3 regions of the Thalassotalea castellviae genome follow, and region 1 is predicted to be linked to each of the others. Evidence: predicted binding sites of a transcription regulator. Region 1 holds the regulator's gene; each other region holds the start of a gene.
What was found. The regulator LexA, encoded in region 1, represses DNA repair genes until DNA is damaged. The targets are predictions, from matches to a motif close to TACTGTATNNNNATACAGTA.
Positions count from the first base shown of each region.

Region 2: the regulator LexA is predicted to act here: its motif matches at 2,710-2,729, upstream of dinB (DNA polymerase IV).
Region 3: the regulator LexA is predicted to act here: its motif matches at 6,085-6,104, upstream of RM573_RS00275 (LexA family protein).

Region 1 is NZ_JAVRIF010000005.1:189,674-197,343, reverse strand. Features, by position in the region: gene RM573_RS11045 (3-hydroxybutyrate dehydrogenase) at 1-476, shown strand, start outside; gene RM573_RS11040 (CoA transferase subunit A) at 539-1,258, shown strand; gene RM573_RS11035 (CoA transferase subunit B) at 1,261-1,917, shown strand; gene RM573_RS11030 (DUF938 domain-containing protein) at 1,978-2,589, opposite strand; gene RM573_RS11025 (GNAT family N-acetyltransferase) at 2,613-3,737, opposite strand; gene lexA (transcriptional repressor LexA) at 3,958-4,581, shown strand; gene coxB (cytochrome c oxidase subunit II) at 5,139-6,635, shown strand; gene ctaD (cytochrome c oxidase subunit I) at 6,648-7,670, shown strand, end outside.
Region 2 is NZ_JAVRIF010000003.1:534,061-541,730, reverse strand. Features, by position in the region: gene RM573_RS08755 (BACON domain-containing protein) at 1-546, shown strand, start outside; gene RM573_RS08750 (MBL fold metallo-hydrolase) at 737-1,585, opposite strand; gene dinB (DNA polymerase IV) at 1,628-2,698, opposite strand; gene nqrM ((Na+)-NQR maturation NqrM) at 2,825-3,055, opposite strand; gene RM573_RS08735 (FAD:protein FMN transferase) at 3,120-4,145, opposite strand; gene nqrF (NADH:ubiquinone reductase (Na(+)-transporting) subunit F) at 4,369-5,592, opposite strand; gene nqrE (NADH:ubiquinone reductase (Na(+)-transporting) subunit E) at 5,667-6,290, opposite strand; gene RM573_RS08720 (NADH:ubiquinone reductase (Na(+)-transporting) subunit D) at 6,296-6,919, opposite strand; gene RM573_RS08715 (Na(+)-translocating NADH-quinone reductase subunit C) at 6,919-7,670, opposite strand, start outside.
Region 3 is NZ_JAVRIF010000001.1:68,357-76,026, reverse strand. Features, by position in the region: gene RM573_RS00305 (AGE family epimerase/isomerase) at 1-315, shown strand, start outside; gene RM573_RS00300 (aldose epimerase family protein) at 334-633, shown strand; gene RM573_RS17480 (DUF7133 domain-containing protein) at 537-743, opposite strand; gene RM573_RS00290 (ATP-binding protein) at 1,132-2,961, opposite strand; gene RM573_RS00285 (TonB-dependent receptor) at 2,969-5,206, opposite strand; tRNA gene RM573_RS00280 (tRNA-Ser) at 5,479-5,569, shown strand; gene RM573_RS00275 (LexA family protein) at 6,119-6,532, shown strand; gene RM573_RS00270 (Y-family DNA polymerase) at 6,520-7,670, shown strand, end outside.

The sequences.
Region 1 (7,670 bases):
CCATGAATGTTTGGCAAAAAATTGTTGATGTATTACTGACAGGGCCGGCGCGAACCTGTAAAGCTTTTATGCCCAAAATGCGGGAAAACGGCTTTGGCAGAATTATCAATATTGGCTCAATACATGGCTTAGTTGCTTCGCCTTATAAGTCTGCATATGTGGCAGCTAAACATGGCTTAATTGGTTTTTCGAAAGTGATCGCTTTAGAAACATCTGATACTGACATTACCATCAATACAATTTGTCCTGCCTACGTTAAAACGCCATTAGTTGAAAAACAGATCAAAGACCAAGCGCAACAACATGGCATTAGCGAAGAAGACGTCATCAATAAAATAATGCTAGAGCCTATGCCGAAAAAGTCGTTTATCGATATTGACGAAATCTGTGCCACGGTGTGTTTTTTGGCGAGTAAAGAAGCAAGAAATATGACCGGCCAAGCCCTTGTGCTTGATGGCGGTTGGACAGTGAAATAATTCCATTAAATCGCTTTTGAAAGCATTAAGCTATTTAATTTATCAAATATAGGAACAAAAAAATGGCAGGTTTTAATAAAGTTGTCGCTAACTATCAAGAAGCGATGGCAGGCTTAGAAAACGGAATGACAGTCATTGCTGGCGGCTTCGGTTTATGCGGCATTCCTGAAAACTTAATCAATGAAATTAAGCGTAAAGGCACTAAAGATCTTACGGTGGTTTCAAATAATTGTGGTGTTGATGATTTTGGTTTAGGGGTGTTACTTGCCGATCGTCAAATTAGCAAAATAGTGGCGTCATATGTCGGTGAAAATGCTGAGTTTGAACGACAAATGATGAGTGGCGAATTAGCCGTTGAATTAACACCGCAAGGAACTCTTGCTGAAAAAATGCGGGCTGGCGGAGCGGGCATTCCTGCTTTTTTCACTGCTACAGGTGTTGGTACACCAGTGGGAGAAGGTAAGGAAGTACGTACTTTTAATGGCAGAGAATACTTGCTGGAAGAGGGCATAAAAGGTGATTTCGCGATTATCAAAGCGTGGAAAGCGGACAAATACGGCAACTTAGTTTATCGCAAAACAGCGCGTAATTTTAATCCAATGGCGGCAACCGCAGGAAAAATCACGGTCGTTGAAGTTGAAGAAATCGTTGAACCAGGTGAACTTGATCCAGACCAAATTCATACCTCAGGTATTTATGTCGACCGTCTGATTGTCGGCACCTTTGAAAAACGCATTGAACAGCGAACGATTCGTCCTTCGCAGCAAGAGTCAGGAGAATAAAAATGGCGTTAACTCGAGAACAAATGGCAAAGCGCGTTGCTCAAGAATTACAAGACGGTTATTACGTTAATTTAGGGATTGGTATTCCTACTTTAGTGGCGAATTATATTCCTGAAAATATGGAAGTTATGCTGCAATCAGAAAACGGCCTTCTGGGCATGGGACAATTTCCTACGGAAGATGAAATTGATGCGGATTTAATTAATGCCGGTAAGCAAACGGTCACTATGGCAACCGGAGCGTCTGTATTTTCAAGTGCTGAGTCATTTGCCATGATCCGCGGTGGCCATGTTGATTTAACGGTACTCGGTGCCTTTGAAGTGGATGTGAATGGCAACATTGCTTCATATATGATCCCTGGAAAGTTAATCAAAGGCATGGGGGGCGCAATGGATTTAGTGGCCGGCGCTGATAATATTATTGTTACCATGACACATGCTTCAAAGCATGGAGATTCTAAATTACTCGCCAATTGTACTTTGCCGCTCACAGGTAAAAATTGTATTAAAAAGGTGCTTACCGACTTAGCTTACTTAGAAATTCATCAAGGTAAATTTCATTTATTAGAATATGCGCCAGGGGTTTCTATTGAAGAAATTCAAGCGCTGACGGAAGGTGAATTAATTGTTAGTGAAAACGTAAAAGAAATGCTTGTTTAACCTAGTTCGGCACTTTGGTTCGTTGAAAGTGCCGTTTTTTTTTAATTTGTTGCTAATTATTTATTCGCATTTTCTAAATACTAATAAACGGTTATTTGCCGGCATAGTGTGGTCGGTGATTAAAGAAAAACCGGCAGCATTTGCCAAGGTAATTATGGCTTCAAAGTCACGAATACCACTGAGTTGATCACGTTCTTTTAACCACGTATCAAATTGTTGATTACTTGCGCTAGTAAATTTACCTTGGTAGTTAAATGGTCCGTAAATACATAAGGTTCCGTCTTTGACTAAATTATTGCCAACGCCAGTGAAAAAGCGTTGTACTAGCGGCCAGCTCACAATATGCAGGGTATTGGCAGTAAAAATACCATCAAAATAAGGGGTACTGTTGTCGTTAGTAAAAGACCAGTCTTCAGTAAGATCAAGGGTAATAGGCGCGCGAATATTGTTTAAACCGCTGTTAATGACTCTTTGCTGGATAGAAAAATGATTGGTGGCAAGATCACTGGTTTGCCAAACTAGTTGTGGTAAATGTTCAGCAAAATGTACGGCATGTTGACCCGTGCCAGAGCCTATTTCAAGCACCTTGTTTGTGGTACTAAACGCCTGATTTAATACTGATAAAATGGCAGACTTGTTGTTTTCACAGGCCTGAGAAAATGCTAATTCCATCCTAATTTCCTTTTGTTGACGCGTTAGCTTTGTTTAAACGGTAATGCCGCTAAACATTGCTTTTGATAACGCTTTAGTTGTACTCGTTCTTGTTGGCAGTAATTTTTTATCGGCGTTTTGAAGTGTTCATGTTTGATCCAATGATAAGAATAGGTCAATACGGCTTCAAAACCTCGTTGTATTTTATGCTCACCTTGTGTGCCTGGATTAAACATCGCTAATTTATTAGCAATGCAAAATTCGATGCCTTGATAATAACAAAGCTCAAAATGAAGATTTTTCACTGATTCACTACAGCCCCAATAACGACCATATAAATGCTGATGATCATAAAAGAACAATGAACAAGCAATATATTGATCATCTCGACTCGCGATTACCAGTAAAATATTATCCGGTAACGTTTGAAAAATTTGTTGAAAAAAAGCATAGCTTAAGTGCGGCTGATGACCTTTTTTTAAATAAGTTAATTGGTAAGTTAAATAGAAGTAATCTAAATGTTTCTTGGTAATGTCTTTACCGACAAACCGCTTAACCTGAACATCTTGTTGAGCAATTGAACGGCGTTCTTTTAAGGTGTTTTTACGTTTTCTGGCGGTAAATGTTGAAAGGAAATGGTCAAAACTTTGATATTGACGATTAAACCAATGAAACTGAACCGTATGGCGAAGATATACGTCATCAGGTAACTTTTCTTGAGCAGCTTGAGAAATTTCAGGAATAAACAACAAGTGCCAGCTATTGATATCATTTTGCTGGCAATACTCAATCAGTACTTTTATGATTTGCAGATAATCAACCGTTTCGCTTAGGAGCTTGTCATTTGGAATGGGGGTAACAGGAATAGTGCTGACTAACTTGGGATAATAATCTAAACCATTGTGCTGATAAGCTTGTGCCCAGTCCCAGTCAAACACATACTCGCCCCATGAGTGTTGTTTAATATATAACGGGATAATTGCTTGAATTGTTTTATCAGTAGATAAGGTTAAATGATGAGGCTGCCAACCAGTCTTAATACAAATAGACGTACTATCTTCAAGCGCTTTGAAAAATTCATAATGCATCAGTGGGCATAAAGAGTTTTCTACGGCTTGCCATTGGTTTTTGGCAATATCATTAATACTATGATGAAATTCTGCTTTCACGTGGCTCGTATTTTTAAGTGAAACGTTGGCTAAGCATAGCTGATTTTGCTTTCAGATATAATAACCAATGGCGAATAGAGAGGTTTTTATCTCATTCATTTATATAGCATTATGTCTGATATCTCGATTAAGTTTTTTACTTGACTAGTCAGGGTTGCGTTTATTTACAGCCTGTATATACTAACAGTTATAACTGTCAGTATATACAGGAAATTGTCGAATGACTAACCTACGACCACTTACACCACGCCAAGAACAAATTTTTGATCTTATTAAAGAAAATATTTCTCAAACGGGTATGCCACCCACGCGCGCTGAAATTGCCGATTTTTTCGGTTTTAAATCTGCCAATGCCGCCGAAGAGCATTTAAAAGCACTCGCTAAAAAAGGTTACATCGAAATGCTACCTGGCACGTCGCGCGGTATTCGTTTAGCGGAACAGTTTACTGAAGAAGAAGGCTTACCGTTAATTGGTCGTGTTGCGGCAGGAGAACCTATTCTGGCGCAAGAACATGTTGAAGATAACTATAAAATTGACGGTAATTTATTTCACCCTGCAGCGGATTATTTATTGCGAGTAAATGGCGAAAGTATGAAAGATATAGGCATTCTCGATGGTGATTTATTAGCGGTACATCAAACGACTGACGTGCAAAATGGCCAAGTGATTGTTGCGCGAATTGATGAAGATGTAACGGTAAAACGATTTAAACGTGAAGGAAATGTTGTTTATCTTCACGCTGAAAATGAAGATTTCTCACCGATAAAAGTTGATTTAACTTCGCAACATTTTAATGTTGAAGGCATAGCTGTAGGAGTTATTCGTTCTGCCGACTGGATGTAAATTTAACTTTTCCATATTGCTGACTTTTGTTCTCCTCTTTTTAATAAAAGTCAGCAATTTTTTACTTTTTGTCACTTTTCATGCTTTAGCCGAACTTTTATAAAGAATAATTCTTATTTAATCTTAGTATTCTCAAACTAGATTGTTTTTTGATTAAAAAATATTCACCCTCATTTCTACCTGATATTATTTTATTAGAGCAATTGCTTGATTTTTAGCCTATGGCGTCAGGCTATATAAAATGGACTTTTTAACGTTTTAGAGTTGATACTCTATTGTAATTGTTAGTGTTTTTACTTTTATTAAAGAAAATTAAGAATTGACCTAGATCAAGATTTAAGTAATTCTAGGACAGAAATTGAACAAAAATAATAATAAGGCGCACTTTAAGTGGTTAAAAAATAGCCAGAAAAAATAACAACAAAAACAACTAAAAGAAATCAAGATATTCGTTTTTTAATGATATTAAAGATTTTAAAACTTAGAAAGGGTGGAGGAGATGTCGAGTGAAGAGACGTAACCTAAGTTGGCTATTCCTAGGGCTATTAGTTCCTAGTATGGCTTGGGCAGATAAACAGTTAAATCTTACCAAAGGTGTTACTGATATAAGTCAGGAAGTATATGGTCTTCATATGTTTGCGCTTTATATTTGTACTGCAATTGGTGTTGTGGTTTTTGGGGCGATGTTTTGGTCAATCATGTTCCATCGCAAATCAAAGGGGGTAAAGCCAGCAACTTTTCATGAAAGTACCAAGGTGGAAATTCTGTGGACAGTTATCCCTATTGTCATCTTAATCGGCATGGCGGTACCCGCAACGAAAACACTCGTTAGCATGGAAAATAACGATAATTCTGATATCACTATTCAAGTCACTGGCTCTCAGTGGAAATGGCACTATAAATATTTTGACCAAGACATTGAGTTTTACTCTGTTTTATCGACTCCTCGTGGACAATATGAAAACCAAAATGGTGTTGGCGAAACAAAAGGTGAAAATTATCTTTTAGAGGTTGATAGACATTTGGTGATACCGGTTAATAAAAAAATTCGCTTTTTGATCACTTCTGATGATGTGATTCATTCATGGTGGGTGCCAGATTTTGCCGTTAAACAAGATGCTAACCCTGGTTTTATCAACGAAGCATGGGCGATAGTACCTGAGCCAGGAATATATAGAGGCCAATGTGCTGAGCTTTGCGGTAAAGATCATGGTTTTATGCCGATTGTCGTTGAAGTTAAATCGGAAGAAGACTACGCCCGTTGGATTGATGAACAAAATGAATTAATCGCTAATGCCGCTGCTGCAGAGGCTGCTTCTTTAAATGCTTCACTCTCTAAAGAAGAATTAATGCAATTAGGTGAAACTACTTACACGGCTTATTGTGCTGCTTGTCATCAACCTACAGGCTTAGGTTTACCTCCTGCGTTTCCAGCGCTTAAAGGCAGTCCTGTTGCGACAACGGGCAGTGTTGCTGACCATATAGATATCGTTTTCAATGGTAAAGCCGGAACCGGTATGCAAGGTTATGGCAAACAACTTAGCATGAAAGAAATTGCTGCGGTTGTTACTTACGAGCGAAACGCTTGGGGCAATGACACAGGTGATACTGTACAAGCGGCTGATGTTAAATCAGCGACTAGCGGTTCTGCTTCTTCAGCTGCGACTACTGTTGAAAAAGTCGTTGAGAAAGTGAGTAAAGCTGTTTCTGCTGCACCCGCAGAAGACTTATCTAAAGAATATACACTTGATGAATTAATGGCTAAAGGCGAGAAAGTTTACAACACGGCTTGTGTAGCTTGTCATCAGTCTACTGGTGCAGGTTTACCACCAGCATTTCCATCATTAATCGGTAGCCCAATTACTACAGGTGATGTTAATGCACACATTGATATGGTGGTAAATGGCAGTAAGAAAAATCCAAGTATGGCCGCTTTTGGTGCTCAATTGTCTAAAACCGACATTGCTGCCGTCATTACTTTTGAGCGAAATGCTTGGGGTAATAATACCGGTGATGTTGTTCAACCCGCAGATATTGCTGCAAGTGCTAAGTAAGGAGGCAGAATAATGACTACAGAAGCTATTCACGACTCGCATGAGCACGATGATCACCATGATCACAAAATGACGGGTATAAAACGTTGGTTGTATACGACTAACCACAAAGATATTGGTACTTTGTACCTATGGTTCGCATTCATCATGTTATTATTTGGTGGTGCATTAGCAATGATGATCCGTGTTGAGTTATTTCAACCAGGACTTCAATTTGTTGAACCCGACTTTTTTAACCAATTAACTACTGTTCACGGTTTGATCATGGTATTCGGCGCGATTATGCCGGCTTTCACCGGTTTTGCTAACTGGATGATACCTATGATGATTGGTGCGCCAGATATGGCTTTACCACGTATGAACAACTGGAGTTTTTGGATTTTGCCTTTTGCATTTTCCATTCTTATTGCTTCGTTCTTTATGGAATCAGGAGCACCTAACTTTGGTTGGACGTTCTACGCACCACTTTCGACAACATACTCTAACGGAAGTACCGCATTCTTTGTTTTTGCTGTACATATTATGGGTGTTTCATCGATTATGGGGGCAATTAACGTCATTGTAACCATCATGAATATGCGTGCCCCAGGTATGACTTACATGAAAATGCCATTATTTGTTTGGACATTTTTCATTACGGCCTATTTATTAATTGCGGTAATGCCGGTGTTAGCTGGTGTTGTAACTATGCTATTAACTGACACCTATTTTGGTACGAGTTTCTTCGACGCCGCTGGTGGTGGTGATCCAGTAATGTTCCAGCATATTTTTTGGTTCTTTGGTCATCCTGAAGTTTACATCATGATCTTGCCGGCATTTGGTATTGTATCAACCATCATACCTACATTTGCTCGTAAACGTTTATTCGGCTATAGCTCAATGGTTTATGCCACAGCTTCAATTGCTTTCTTATCGTTTATTGTGTGGGCTCACCATATGTTCACCACCGGCATGCCGTTATTCGGTGAACTATTCTTCATGTATTGTACTATGTTGATTGCGGTGCCAACGGGTGTGAAAGTCTTTAACTGGGTT
Region 2 (7,670 bases), on a different contig from region 1:
CAGTATTGGGATAATGAAAATGCGTATTTTACAGCGGCTTTAGCTAAGATACCTACAAGCAATACCTTTATTAGCTACAATGCGACTGACTTTAATTTACAGCATTTTACACTTTCTTATAATGCTTTCTCAGCAAGTACGATAAGTGTAATGAATACACTTGACTACATTAACCCTGCCCATGCCAATGGAGTTTCAGGTATTGCTACCAGTACTGACGGTAGAAACATTTATACCGTTAATAGCACCTCTGAATGGTCAACCAATAACGATGGTGAATTTGCCGAACAAGGTTTATTAGATGGCAATACGTTGACCAGTCCTGTGGCAGTGATCACAGATAGTCAAAATAATAGTTATTTTTATCGCTTTGATTTTGGTATTGGCTTTTTTACTCTAGCGAAATACGATGAGAATCAAAGTAATGTTTGGACTACAGGCTATACCGCTGGCTCAGGTGACATTTATTTATCAGCGGATTATCAACGCGTTGTACATTACAATAATTCAGATAAAAAGCTAGTGATAGATTTTATGCCTGATTAATATATGACAACTAAATAACCAAATTAAAAAGCCCGCTTTAGCGGGCTTTTTGTTTTCTTCGCATCGATAAAAACCATAAATTGGCATTAGATCATTGCTCGAAGCTTTTTCGTTATCTATGCAAAAGAATGACTTAAATACGCTTTCAAGCTTTTACTTTCAAAACTATCAGTATGAAAAAGAATGGCGGTTATTTTAAATCTTTAACGAGTGTTTTTAACCACTTCTCTTCGGAAATGAAACTCCATGATTTGCTTTTATACTTCTCTCCAATGCCCATCTGTAGAATGTCCTCTTCACTTTTCCCTTCAGATAAGGCCTTTTCAACTCTTTTAATGCTAAAATCAATCATCTGTGCAAACGCGTTAAACTCAGCTTTATTCGTTAATTTCCCATGACCAGGGATCACCACCACATCGTCAGGCAGTTGCTCAATGATTTTTTTTACGTTCGCTAAATAGCCTTTGACACTGCCACCACTGTCTAAATCAATATAAGGGAAGCCTATTTCAAAAAACAAATCGCCTGTGTGTATCACATTAGCTTCTTTAAAATAGACAATAGTGTCACCATCGGTATGGCCACTAGGTAAATGGGTTAATTGAATATTTTCATTGGCGAGATAAATATTCAAACCATCTTTATAGGTCACTACAGGTAAGCTATTAACGTCATGATTTTCTTTATCAGTTAAACGATGACGGACGTTTTCATGGGCAAATATGGGTGCTTTATGTGAAAAGTAACTGTTACTACCGGTATGATCTCCATGATAGTGAGTATTGACCACATATCGTAATTGATTATTTTTAATGCTTTGCATTGCTGATTCTATTTTTTCAGCAAGCGGCTGAAATTGATCATCCACTAATAACAAGCCCTTTTCAGTAGCAAGCACACCAATATTACCACCAGCCCCCGTTAACATATACACATCCCCAGCCGCCTTATGAGCCGTAATTTCAACTTCTGATAACTGTTGTGCATCTATAATCGTACTGCCAAGCGCTAAAGTTAGTCCTAATATTAATTTTTTCATGCTAAACCCTTTATTATTTTGCTTATTCATCAATGAGTAGTTCTAAAGAATAGGTAAAATTAATTGCTGACATTCACTCTCCAAGCTTTTTCTAGGACTAAAGGCCAATGTTATCCCAACTAACCTAATCGCACGATTATTCGCTCTTAGCATCGCCCTTTGAAATAAACGTCTAAATATTTCTACATCAACCTCATCACTACGTTGTTCAACTGTGGTTTGGTTGAAGTCAGCAAACTTTAATTTAACTCCTTGTTTAACAATAAGCTTATCTTCGCATTTACTCAAACGATACTTTAATTTATCAAGTAAACCATCCATGACTACTTGAACTTGCTCAAAAGTTAAAATATTTTGACTCAAAGTAACTTCAACGGCCAGTGATTTTCTTTCTCTATCAGGCTCGACTAAACGCTCATCTCTGCCAAAACTTCGATGATATAAGCTAATTGCTTGCTTACCGACAATATTTTGTAAATTGATTATTGAGCTATTTCTTATATCCCGACAAGATTCAAATCCTTGTTCGGCTAAGCGTAAAGCTGTTTTAGGACCAACTCCGGGAATTTTCTTTAAAGGTAAATCAGCGACGAAGTCTGCTACTTGTTCAGGTGGTATCACACATTGGCCATTCGGTTTGTTCTCATCGCTTGCAATTTTTGCTAAGAACTTATTTGGCGCTACACCAGCAGATGCCGTTAAATTTAATTCGTTATATATATCTTTTCGAATTTGTTCGGCAATTAATGTAGCGCTACCATTAAAGTGTATTGTATTAGTAACATCTAGATAGGCTTCATCTAAGGAAAGCGGTTCTATCAACTCTGTGTAACGTTGAAAAATATCTCTAATCTGCGTTGATACCATTTTATAAACAGCCATACGAGCATTAACAATGAGCAGATCTGGACAAAGTTTTTTAGCCTGATGATTTGGCATTGCGGCACGAACACCATATTCACGCGCGATATAATTACAGGTACACAACACCCCACGGGCACTATTTCCGCCTATCGCAATCGGAATATTTTTATAGGCAGGATTGTCGCGCATTTCAACCGCGGCATAAAAGCAATCCATATCTACATGTATGATTTTTCGTTGCTTAGTCATCTAAACAATAACACTGTAAATAAAAACAGTATAATAATTATTACTAAAACATCAAGTCATACGCCGGCATTAAAAACAAAAAAGCTACCCAAAGGTAGCTTTATTATAAAACGTGCTAGCGAACCGTTAGATATTTTTAACGTTTATCGAATGATGATTATCACGCTCTTGTGCGGCGATACGCTCACGCTCTTGGCGCTTTTCACAAGGACTATCACAATTACAGGCTTTCTCAATACCTACTGAGCCGAGTCCTCCACAACTTCCCGCTAACGTTTTTTGTTGAAAGATATACCCCACCGCCATTCCAGCAGCAATAATAAGAAAAAAAACTAAGGTCACTAAAAAAATCATCATAACGAAACGTCTCAATATTTAACGAACATAAGCCTAAACAATTACACAATAAGAATTGTGCGAATTATTTAAGGTATTGCATGAATTTTACCGTGCTTTGCTCAACAAAGCCATTTTCCGTTTTAACGATAAAATACGCGGCTAAGTCATGTTGCTCAGCAAAGGCTAAAGCTTGCGCTTCTCCCATGACCATCATTGCAGTAGATAGACCATCGGCAGTCATCGAAAATGGATGGATAACCGTTACAGAGACTAACTTATGATTAATAGGTTTGCCTGTAGCCGGATCAATAATATGAGAAAAGCGTTGGCCGTCAACTTCATAATAATTACGGTAATCACCCGATGTAGCAACCGCATTATCTTTAGGGACAATAATTTGTTGCACAGCACGCTCTATCGTCACTGGTTTTTCTATTGCAACATGCCACAATTCGCCCGTATGTTTAAACCCTTTTAGGCGCATTTCTCCACCTATTTCGACAAGATAATTTTCAATACCTTGCTGTTCGATATACTCTGCAACAATATCAACACCGTACCCTTTAGCAATTGTGGATAAGTCCACATATAGATCTGGATTTAGTTTATTTAACATCCCGTTTTGTAAAACTAGTTTATCTAAACCTACACGTTGTCGAGTCGTTTCGAGTAACTGATCTGAAGGAATGGTTTCAGGACGAAACTCAGGGCCAAACCCCCATAAGTTCACTAAAGGACCAACGGTAATATCAAGTTTACCTTTACTTAGCTGACCTAAGCGTATCGCCTCAGTAATCACTCTGTCTAACCCTGCAGAAATTTTAACGGGTGTTAAACCGTTCGACTGATTAAATCGAGATAATTCAGAATCTTTAATATAAGTCGACATCTCTTGGTTTAATTGTACTAATAAATCATCAATGCCCTGATGCATACCTTTGATATCAACTTGAGCATTTTCTTCGCCAATGACCACTTTAATATTATAAGTTGTGCCCATCGTTTTACCTTGCAGTAAAACCTCTTGTTTAGCTAAGTCGTTACTTGGGAAGCAACCACTTGACACTAGTACAAATAGTAAAACAGAAATTGATTTTAATTTATTCATTTATAAAGCCTAGATAATTTATTATTTATGTAAAAAGCTTACCTTTCTCAAACTAAGTTTCTTATATAAATAATAAAGACGACAAATGTCGTCTTTATTATGTGCATTGCCCTGTAATTTTTAACTCATTCATATTAGAACAAAGAGAAGGCGCATCGCTCACGATAGTCAGTCAGCACCTTCAATACAATGATTCGATGAACAAGTAAAAATTCAGTTGAATTTACCCGCCGAAGTCATCCAACATGATGTTTTCATCTTCAACGCCTAAGTCTTTCAACATATGAATAACAGCAGCATTCATCATTGGTGGACCACACATGTAATATTCACAATCTTCTGGAGCTTCATGGTCTTTCAAGTATTGCTCATGTAAAACATTATGAATAAAGCCAGTTAAGCCGTCCCAGTTATCTTCTGGTTGTGGATCAGATAAAGCTACATGCCATTCGAAGTTATCATTTTCAGCAGCAAGCGTATTATAATCATCTTCATAGAACATTTCGCGTAGCGAACGTGCACCATACCAGAAACTCATTTTACGTTTAGATTTAAGACGCTTTAATTGGTCGAAAATATGTGAACGCATTGGTGCCATACCTGCACCACCACCGATAAACACCATTTCATTATCAGTTTCTTTCGCAAAAAATTCACCAAATGGACCTGAAATAGTCACTTTATCGCCAGGCTTAAGACTGAAGATGTATGATGACATTTTACCTGCAGGTAGATGTAATTTTCCAGGAGGTGGCGTAGCGATACGCACATTCAGCATTATAATGCCTTCTTCTTCTGGATAGTTTGCCATCGAATATGCACGTAATGTGTCTGTATCAACTTTTGATTCAACATCAAAGAAACCAAAATGATTCCAGTCACCACGGTACTGTTCATCAATATCAAAGTCGCTATATTTTACATGATGCGCAGGCGCTTCAATTTGAATATAACCACCCGCTTTAAATGGTACTGATTCACCGTTAGGAATTTTAAGCTTAAGTTCTTTAATGAAAGTCGCTTTGTTATCATTTGAGATAACTTCACATTCCCATTGCTGAACACCGAAGATTTCATCTTCAACTTCAATTTCCATGTTTTGTTTTACAGCCACCTGACACGCTAAACGACAACCTTCTTTCGCTTCACGTTTCGTAATATGACCTAATTCAGTTGGTAAAATATCACCACCACCTGAATGCACTTCAACACGACACTGACCACAAGTACCGCCACCGCCACATGCTGAAGGGATAAAAATACCTTGTTCAGCAAGTGCGCCTAATAATTTTCCACCCGCGGCAGTTGTTACTGATTTATCAGCATCGCCGTTGATTGAAATAGTTATATCACCTTCGGCAACCAACTTTGATTTAGCAAATAAGATCACTAGTACCAAAGCTATAACGATTGCAGTGAACATGCCTACGCCGAGAATAATTTCCATCGACTTTTCCTTACACTTTTCTAGGAGAAGGCGCTTAACTCAATGAGTTACAAACACCTTCTGCATTAATCTTATTATAACGAGATACCACCGAAAGAAAGAAAGCCAAATGCCATCAATCCTGCAGTAATAAACGTAATCCCTAAACCTTTCAGGCCATCTGGTACATCAGAATATTTCATCTTTTCGCGGATACCAGCAAGTAAAACAATCGCTAGTGCCCAACCAATACCAGAACCAATACCGTAAACAACAGACTCACCTAAGGTTAAATTTTTCGCGACCATAAAAGAGACGGCACCAAAAATTGCACAGTTCACGGTAATTAACGGTAAAAAGATACCCAACGCTTGATACAGTGCTGGAAAATACTTATCAAGCACCATTTCAAGAATTTGAACTAAAGCCGCAATCACACCGATAAAGGTGATGAATGATAAAAAGCTTAAGTCGATAGTTTTAGCAGGATCAGTAACTCCCATCAAACTATCTAAAGCACCAGGTGCCAAAATGGCTTGATAAATGATTTGGTTTGCTGGAACCGCAATACCTAAAACCACAATAACCGCGACACCTAGACCAATTGCTGTACTAACTTTCTTAGACACGGCTAAGAAAGTACACATTCCTAAAAAGAATGTTAAAGCAATATTTTCAATAAAAATGGTTTTAACTAATAAACTTAAATAATGTTCCATTTGCTTTAATCCTTCTCAACTTGTGCTGGTTTCCATTGGCGAATAGCCCAAATGATTAAACCAATAATGAAGAATGAACTAAAGGGTAAAACTAATAAGCCATTCGCTTGATACCAACCACCATTTTGAATCAATGGTAAAATCTCGATACCAAATAACTTACCAAAACCGAATAATTCACGGAAGAATGCAACCGTCATTAAGATAAAACCATATCCTAAACCGTTACCAATACCGTCCATAAAGCTTACAACTGGCTTTTCTTTCATAGCAAAAGCTTCTGCACGCCCCATAACAATACAGTTGGTGATGATCAATCCAACAAATACCGAAAGCTCTTTCGATAATTGATAAGAAAAGGCCTTAAGCACCTGATCAACGACAATTACTAATGAAGCAATAATCGCCATCTGCACGATAATACGTACACTTGATGGGATCATGTTGCGGATCATTGAAATAAACAAGTTAGAAAATGCTGTTACAACAACTACAGCTAATGTCATAACTAAAGCATTAGCCATAGAACTTGTTACCGCTAATGCTGAACAAATACCCAATACTTGTAACGCAATAGGGTTGTTATCAACAATAGGACTCGTTAATACTTTTTTAGTATCTGAAGACATTACTTAAGCCCTCCACGATTTTTAGCAATAAAAGGACCGTAGCCTTCTTCACCAAACCAAAATTGTAATGTGCGTGTTACACCGTTACTGGTTAACGTAGCACCCGAAAGCGCATCAACACCGTGTATATCATTTTCTTTAGCGCCACCTTTAACAAGCTGCACTTTCACGTCACCGGCTTCGTTATAGATTTTCTTACCAGGCCATAAAGCTTTCCAAGCAGGGTTTAATACTTCTGCCCCTAAGCCCGGAGTTTCCTTATGATCTGAATAGATAACACTTTTCACGGTATTTAAATCAGCTTCAAGTCCAACAAAGCCATACATCAAATCCCAAAGGCCAGAGCCAACAATAGGAAGAACAACCGTTTCAACTTCTCCGCCACCATTACGCACTAAGTAAATAACAGCCGTATTTGAACGACGATTGATACCAGCTAAATCGTTTTCTGGTTTGCTCGATTTCTCTGCATCACGTGCATTACGACGTTCATCGAACATGTCGATTTCTTGTTGAGACGCATCTTTAACGTATTCACCTGTATCAAGGTCAATCATTTTTGCTTCAACAAAGCGATCATAGGTAGCAACAATATCGTCACCGGCAAAATCTAACAAATTAGAGGCTTCTAAAATCTTAGTTTGCTTATCAAGCAACTTATTCGCTGTTTGTAGAGGCTTTAATTGTACCGCAGAAAACGATACTAATAATGCACAAACAAGACAAACAACAAAGACAAAACCAACCGTTC
Region 3 (7,670 bases), on a different contig from region 1:
TATGGTGGCTTAATTTATGGTTTTGATCGACAAGGAAACTGGTGTGATGATGATAAATACTTTTGGGTACAAGCTGAAAGTTTCGCAACCGCTGCGCTCTTGTATAAAGAAACGAATGAACCAAAATATTTAGAGCACTATATGAAGCTGTGGCAATATTGTGATGATCATTTTGTTGACCATAGTCATGGCGCTTGGTTTAGACTGTTAAACCGAGATAATAGTAAGGTATCTAATGAAAAAAGTAGTGCTGGCGCTAAATGTGACTACCACACCTTAGGCGCATGTTTTGAAGTGTTACGCACTTTTGCTTAACTTTGATAGTAACTGACTATGGCTGTTTATACGCTTTCCAACAACTTGTTAACTTGTCAAATTAATGAACGAGGTGCAGAGCTTAACAGTTTAGTATCTACCACTCATCATCAAGAGTATATATGGCAAGCAGATCCTGCAATTTGGGCAGGCTCTGCTCCTATTTTATTTCCCGTGGTGGGGCGATTAAACGAGGGAGAATATCGTTACCAAGGCAAAGACTACGCCATACCGATACCATCGTTATTGGTATCTTCTAAAATAACGATATGGCCAACAGGATCTGTCTCGCCAGTACCAGCTACATCAAGCATATAGTTGGTCATTTCAGCTACCCACATTCGTCCTTTAGCATCAAAACTGATTAATACTGGATCACGAACCAATGGCTCTGCCGCTACGTTTTCTATCGCTAAATTATCTTGCAGTTTAAATGCTTTTACGGCATCAGTAGGGGATAATGGATGTGATGAAGGACCGTTAACCCAGGCTTCATATCCCGCGCCATGAACATGTTCAATATTGCCGTCGTTTTCTGATTGATGATGTTTGTAACCGATGAAAAGTCATAGAAGCAGACTAATGCCGAAAAGTTTAAATTTATTCATGAAGTAGATACCGCTTTACAAAAATCAAATATAGGTATGACCAATTAATTTGTCGCTATCTTACGTTTAAAATAAACAACTAACAACCGTGTTTCACTAAAACGCAATGAATCGTTAATAGTTTGTCAAAGACCTATTAAATAATTGTTTTTAAGTATTGGCTCTGCTTTATTTTTAAACAGTGAAACACCTTTACTCTCATAGTGTTTTACTTTTCTGATATCCAGCTTTTTAACACTTTAGACATGACTTCTCGTTCAATGGGTTTTGAAATAAAATCATTCATACCTGTAGCTAAACATTTTTCGCGATCACCTGTCATAGCATTGGCGGTCATGGCGATAATAGGTATCTTTTTATATAAACCACCGCATTCACCCGATCTGATCCGTTTTGTTGTTTCATAACCGTCTAAGGTGGGCATTTGGCAGTCCATCAATATGCAAGTGTAGGGGGTATCAATTCTTAATGATAATTTAAGTTTAGCTATTGCGATGGCGCCATTTTCAGCGACGTCGCATACTAAGTTAAAGCTTTTCAGTAATTGAATCGCAACTACTTGATTGATGCGATTATCTTCTACCAATAATATTTTAGTATTCTCTTGCCATTTAGGTATGTCAGTTGTATCAAGTTCTGTACTTTCAAAAGTAAAATCCTCAATGATTTCTAGAGGAATAGTAACGGTAAACTTACTGCCTTGGTTTTCGACACTTTCAACCGTGATATCGCCTTTTAATAATTGACTTAATTGTTTTGAGATTGAAAGCCCTAGGCCACTACCTCCAAAATTACGGGTTGTAGAACTATCGGCTTGTTGAAATGATTCAAATACCGTGGCTAATTTATCTTCATCAATTCCAACACCTGTATCAATAATCGAACACACTAAATAATCAACATTAGCTTTATGTACTTGTTCCGCTTTGACAATGATTTCACCTTCTTCGGTAAATTTAATGGCATTACCAATCAGATTAAAGAGAATTTGTTTAATTCGAAGTGGGTCAGATTTTACATGCCGACTTATTATAAGGTCAGTGTCTAAAGTAAGTGATAATGCTTTATTATTTGCTAGGTTTTCCATGGTATGAAAAACCTCAGTAAATAAATTGATCAGGTCAAATTCTATGTATTCTAAGGATAATTTTCCGGCTTCTATTTTTGAATAATCTAAAACCTCATTTACTACATCAAGGAGAATTTTACTTGAGGTAAACGCAATATTTATTTTTTCTTTATACTCAGTTTTCATCTCAGCATCTTGCAATAATTCAAGCATGCCCATGACACCATTAATGGGCGTTCTTATTTCATGACTCATATTGGCTAAAAATTCACTTTTTGTTCTATTTGCCTTTTTCGCCTCATCTAATAGCTCAAGTGCTGATGTTTCTGCTTTTAGCATTCTATATTGAAAACGTTCTAACACTAGATAAGCTAAGTAAAGGTAGATGATTAAATTCAATACGTTGCCAAATAAGTAGCCGTATGTCAGCCAAAGTGGATAATTTAATGCTATGGGGTACGTTAACCAATGTATGGCGTAAAAGACAAATAGAGATAAAATAAAGAAAGGCTGATTTAAATACATGTGCTTTTTCTTTTGATACAGCATTTTCATGATATACAGTAAGAAAAAGGCTTGGCAAGTTGAAAATACTATCATTGCAATAAATGAAGCATCCGCACCATATTTGAGACCAATAATCAAAACAAACGCTGTTATCGCGAATGAGAAAACCTTTACATAATAATTTAAAGAAATTCTTTTATTGAAAAAATAGTATAACCCCAACACTAAGAATACTTTTTCTACTATTAACAAGAACATGTAAATTGTTTGTATTTCTTGTTGAGCAAGATATTCAGGTAAAAAGTATAAATTTAATCTACCGAAAAGAATTGCAAGAACTGAAATTAACCAAAAAAAAGTTCGAGATAGTATATTCGGGACTAACATAACCCAAAGAAAAAATATCGCTAATAAAGAATAAGCGGTGATCCCTACAATATTAATAATGACAGATAGTTCCATAATCGTGTTACTCAAACTTTATGCTAAAAGTTAATCCAACAGTTCTTGGGCTTCCCCAAACACCTATTATTCCCGGACCCAATACATAACTATGGGCAATATATTGTTGATCACTTAAGTTTTCAGCCCACAATATCCATTGATACTTTTCATCTTCTGACCGCCAAGTTAACCGAGCATTTGTTAAGTTAGTTTTCGGCATAACCACTTGCTGATTAAGATAATCGCCAAGTTGCTCATCTGTGTATTGGTAAGTGATATTGAATAATAGGCGGCTTGCATCAGCAAGAGGGTAGTCTATATCAGCTGAAATAAAGGCTTTATGTTTTGGCGACTGGCGTAGTGAAGAGCCACTTAAATCTAATTCACCATTAAAAGTTGGGATAATAAAATCATTTACTTTTGTCTCTAAGTATCCGTAATTTCCTGATAACGACACAAAGTCATTTACTACGTATTGCACGTCAATATCTGCCCCAGTGATCTTTGATTTATCAATATTGGTAGAAACAAAACTACCAAAACTGGGATTTAGCGTTGAAGGACCAAACCAAGTCACTTGCAAGTTTTTATAATCGGTATAAAAAGCACTGCTATTCACACGTAACCTTTGCTTTAACCAATCTGATTTTATGCCTAATTCGTAACTTATCGCTTTTTCCGGATCAACCGATTGCAACGAAATATTCTCAAGCCCGGGTGAGCCAGGAAAGCCACCTGATTTATAGCCTTTAGAAATACTCGCATAAGTCATCATGTTTTTGTTAGGTGAATATTGAATAGCCAACTTAGGTGAAAAATCTGACCATGTTTTATCTACTTTGGTATTAAAGGTTTCTTGTAAAATGTTTAAGCTGCCTTGGCCTGAACTACAGTATGGGCTATCAATGGCGAGCGCGTTGTCTTGATGACCACAATTGATAGTGAGAAATTCAGCATTTTTTTTGTCGTGGCTGTATCGGCCACCCAATATCAGCTGCCACTTCGGCATAAACTGCCATTGCGTTTGTGCATATATTGCAGCGCTTTGAGTTTTATTTTTTTGACTTGATAATTCATTCCCTAAGGTGTTTTGCCCAGTATCAAGGGAATTAAAATCTAGTTTATATTGTTCGAGCCTGTCGGTTTTCTCCTGTAAATAAAAGAGCCCAAGCGTAAAATCTAACGAAGGATTTATTTGAGTTAACCAACGTGATTCGATGGAATATTGTTTAACGTTTTCATAAATATCATCATTAACATCAGCACCTAATATGCCATTATTGAGATCATAATTACCCGCTAAAGGAGCGCCAACACTGGCCATTTCCCAGTCAGATAAGTTGTCTCGCCATCCGACAATTGTCGTTATTTTGCCATTAGCCAGTTCAATGTCATTTTGAATCGTAATACTTTCGCTTTCTCGTAATGAAAACCCAGAGATAGGAGAGGTTGCAGAATACGGTTTTCCTCCCAAAGCTTGCCAAGTACTAACATAATCAAAATTGCCATTTACAATGGGGGTTCGCCCCATATCATTTTGATCATCGGTACTTTTCTCATAAGAAAAATACCATTGATAATTTGCTTCATTTATTGATAACTGAGCTCGAAAAATGTCGCTATCTTCATTTTGATTTTCTTCATTCAGTAATATGTTTTCGGTAAAGCCGTCGTGCTCTCGATGACTAAAACTGATCTTACCTTGCATATATTCATTGATGGGGCCTGTAATCGTGCCGTTATATCGTAAGGTATTATAACTACCGACCGTCGTTGAAACATTGGCTGCAAACTCATCTTCGGGCTTTTTAGTAATGATATTAATGGCACCGCCAATGGCATTTCTACCAAAAACTGTACCTTGCGGACCTCTTAACACTTCAATACGTTCTATTTCGTATAGTTCAGTATTTAAATGAGCCATTCGCCCTTGATATAAACCATCAATAAATATCGCTACAGAGCTATCCATTCCTGCGCCATCTTCACTTGAGAGAATTCCTCGAATTGACATATTTCCTTGTCCAGGTGCAAATGAAGTAAATGACATGCCGGGGGTTATGTTCGCGAGGTCGGTAGCATTGTTGATATCTTGCTCGATAAATTGCTCATAATTTATTACCGAGGTTGAAATGGCGACTTTCTGCACGTTTTCTTTTTTAAATTGTGAGGTAACTTCTATTATTTCTAAAAAATTTTCTTGGGCAAAGACAGTGGTACTACATAAACTACAAGCAATAAATGTAGGTAATTTAATTATCATAGGAAGGAAACTTTTAAAAAATTATATTTTATTAATAAAAACATAGCACAACCATAAAGTTTTATGCACTTTTAACCATAATTTATTATTCTTGTCACTTATCTTAGTGTCTTGTTTAAACAACCATTTTGACTAACCAATTGCTTTTATTGAAAGGGAGAAAGCTTATTCTTGATATTTTCTTAATAAAATACAGATTTTTTTCAAATAACCCTTTACAAATATATTGGTAGTCTTTACTATTCGCACCGCTTTTAACGAAGCAACACACAGGTGAGATGGCTGAGTGGTCGAAAGCACCGGTCTTGAAAACCGGCAAGGGTTTGTAGCCCTTCTAGAGTTCAAATCTCTATCTCACCGCCATATTTAGAAAAGCCCGTCACGATAGTGACGGGCTTTTTGCTTTTTAAGTTACAACGATAAAATCAAGATAAGGGTTTGTAGCGCAATACCTTCGAGTAGAGTTCAAATCTCTATTTCACCGCCATATTCTAAAAAACCGCTAATTGAAAAGTTAGCGGTTTTTTTTCGTCTTTAATTTGTTTGATAAATTTTAGGGTTTGTCGCGTAATACCTTCGAGTAGAGTTCAAAGTTCTAGCTCACCGCCATATTCTAAAAAACCGCTAATTGAAAAGTTAGCGGTTTTTTTTCGTCTTTAATTTGTTAGATAAATTTTAGGGTTTGTAGCGTAATACCTTCGAGTAGAGTTCAAATCTCTATCTCACCGCCATATTTAGAAAAGCCCGTTACGATAGTGACGGGCTTTTTGCTTTTCAGGTTTCAATGATAAATTCAATAAAAGGGGTTGTAGCGCTACATCTTAACTCAAACAGTTAAATATATATTTTTAGCTTTTCTAATTTTCAATAGATAAGTATACTGTAAGTATATACAGTTATTTTGTGAGCATTATGAAAGTTATTCCGATATATATAGAAGCAGGAATTTCAGGTTTTGAATCACCTGCAGCAGAATATAAAGAATTAGGTTTGTCATTAGATCAATTACTGATACGACACCCCAATGCTACTTTTATTGGCCAAGCATCAGGCGGTTCAATGAAAGGTGTCGGTATTTTTGATGGTGATTTATTGATTGTAGATAGATCTTTAACCGTAAGAAATGGTGACATTATTGTGGCTAATTTTAACGGTTGCTTTGTCTGTAAATTAATTGATAAACAACAAGCTAGGTTGCTTTCTGCGTCCAAGCATCATCAGCCGGTGGTGATTACACCAGAAGATGACTTTCAATTAGAAGGCGTTGTTACTCGTTCTATTCGTTTACATCATCAAGTGCCAGAATTTTCAGCATGTATTGCTTAGTTGATGCCACTTCGTTTTATGCTTCTGTTGAAAAGGTTTTTGATCCTAGTATCCGTAATAAGCCTGTGGTGGTATTAACCAATAACGATGGATGTATTTGTGCTGCTTGTCCTATCGCAAAAAAATTAGGCATCCCTAAATTTACGCCTTATTTTCAAATTAAAGACTTATTACACAAACACGGTGTTGTTATTCGTTCTTCGAATTATGAGCTATATGCCGATTTATCAGAGCGCATGATGACAATTATTGCTCGTTATTGTGATAACCAACATGTTTATTCGATTGATGAAGCCTTTTTATATTTTGATCGTTTTCATCAGGTTATTGATAATTGGTATGACTACGGTCACCAAATTAGAAAAGCCATCTGGAAAGAGATACGTTTACCTGTGGGGGTTGGTTTTGGCATTACCGCAACGTTAGCCAAAGCAGCAAATCATGCCTCAAAAAAGCTGGATGGTTTTGATGGTGTTGCCGTAATTGATGATGTTAATAGCGCAGCACCAATTTTACAGCGAATGCAAACATCGGAAGTGTGGGGCGTGGGAAGCCGCATTAGTAAAAGGCTTGCCGCACAACATATTTATAGTGCTTTTGATTTAGCCCAACAAAATCCTAAAGATATTCGTCAACAATTTAGTGTTATGTCTGAGCGGACCGTCAATGAACTAAATGGCATCAGTTGTTTGACTTGGGATGAGGTTAAAGAGCCGAAAAAAGAGATATTTTCAACACGAAGTTTTGGTGAACGCATTAGCGATTATCATGTATTAAAAGCGGCATTGTGTAGTCATGCCAGTATTGTGGCAAAAAAACTACGCCAGCAATCGTCACAGGTTAAGAAGTTAATGGTGTTTGCTTCAACGTCTCCACATGATGATTATTACTATAAGCAAGCCATTGTTTATTCACTGGTTGTTCCGAGCAATAGTGCGAGTTATTTAGCGAATATTGTTTCATTGGTGTTACCACAAATATATCAGGCGGGCGTTAATTTTTATCGGTGTGGAGTGGGGGCTATTGAACTGGCAAGTGATCAATTTAAACAAGGAGATCTTTTTAGCGTTGAAAAAAGTGATCCGGCTTTAATGCAGTGCTTCGATACCATTAATAAACGTTATGGAGCAGGGGCGAT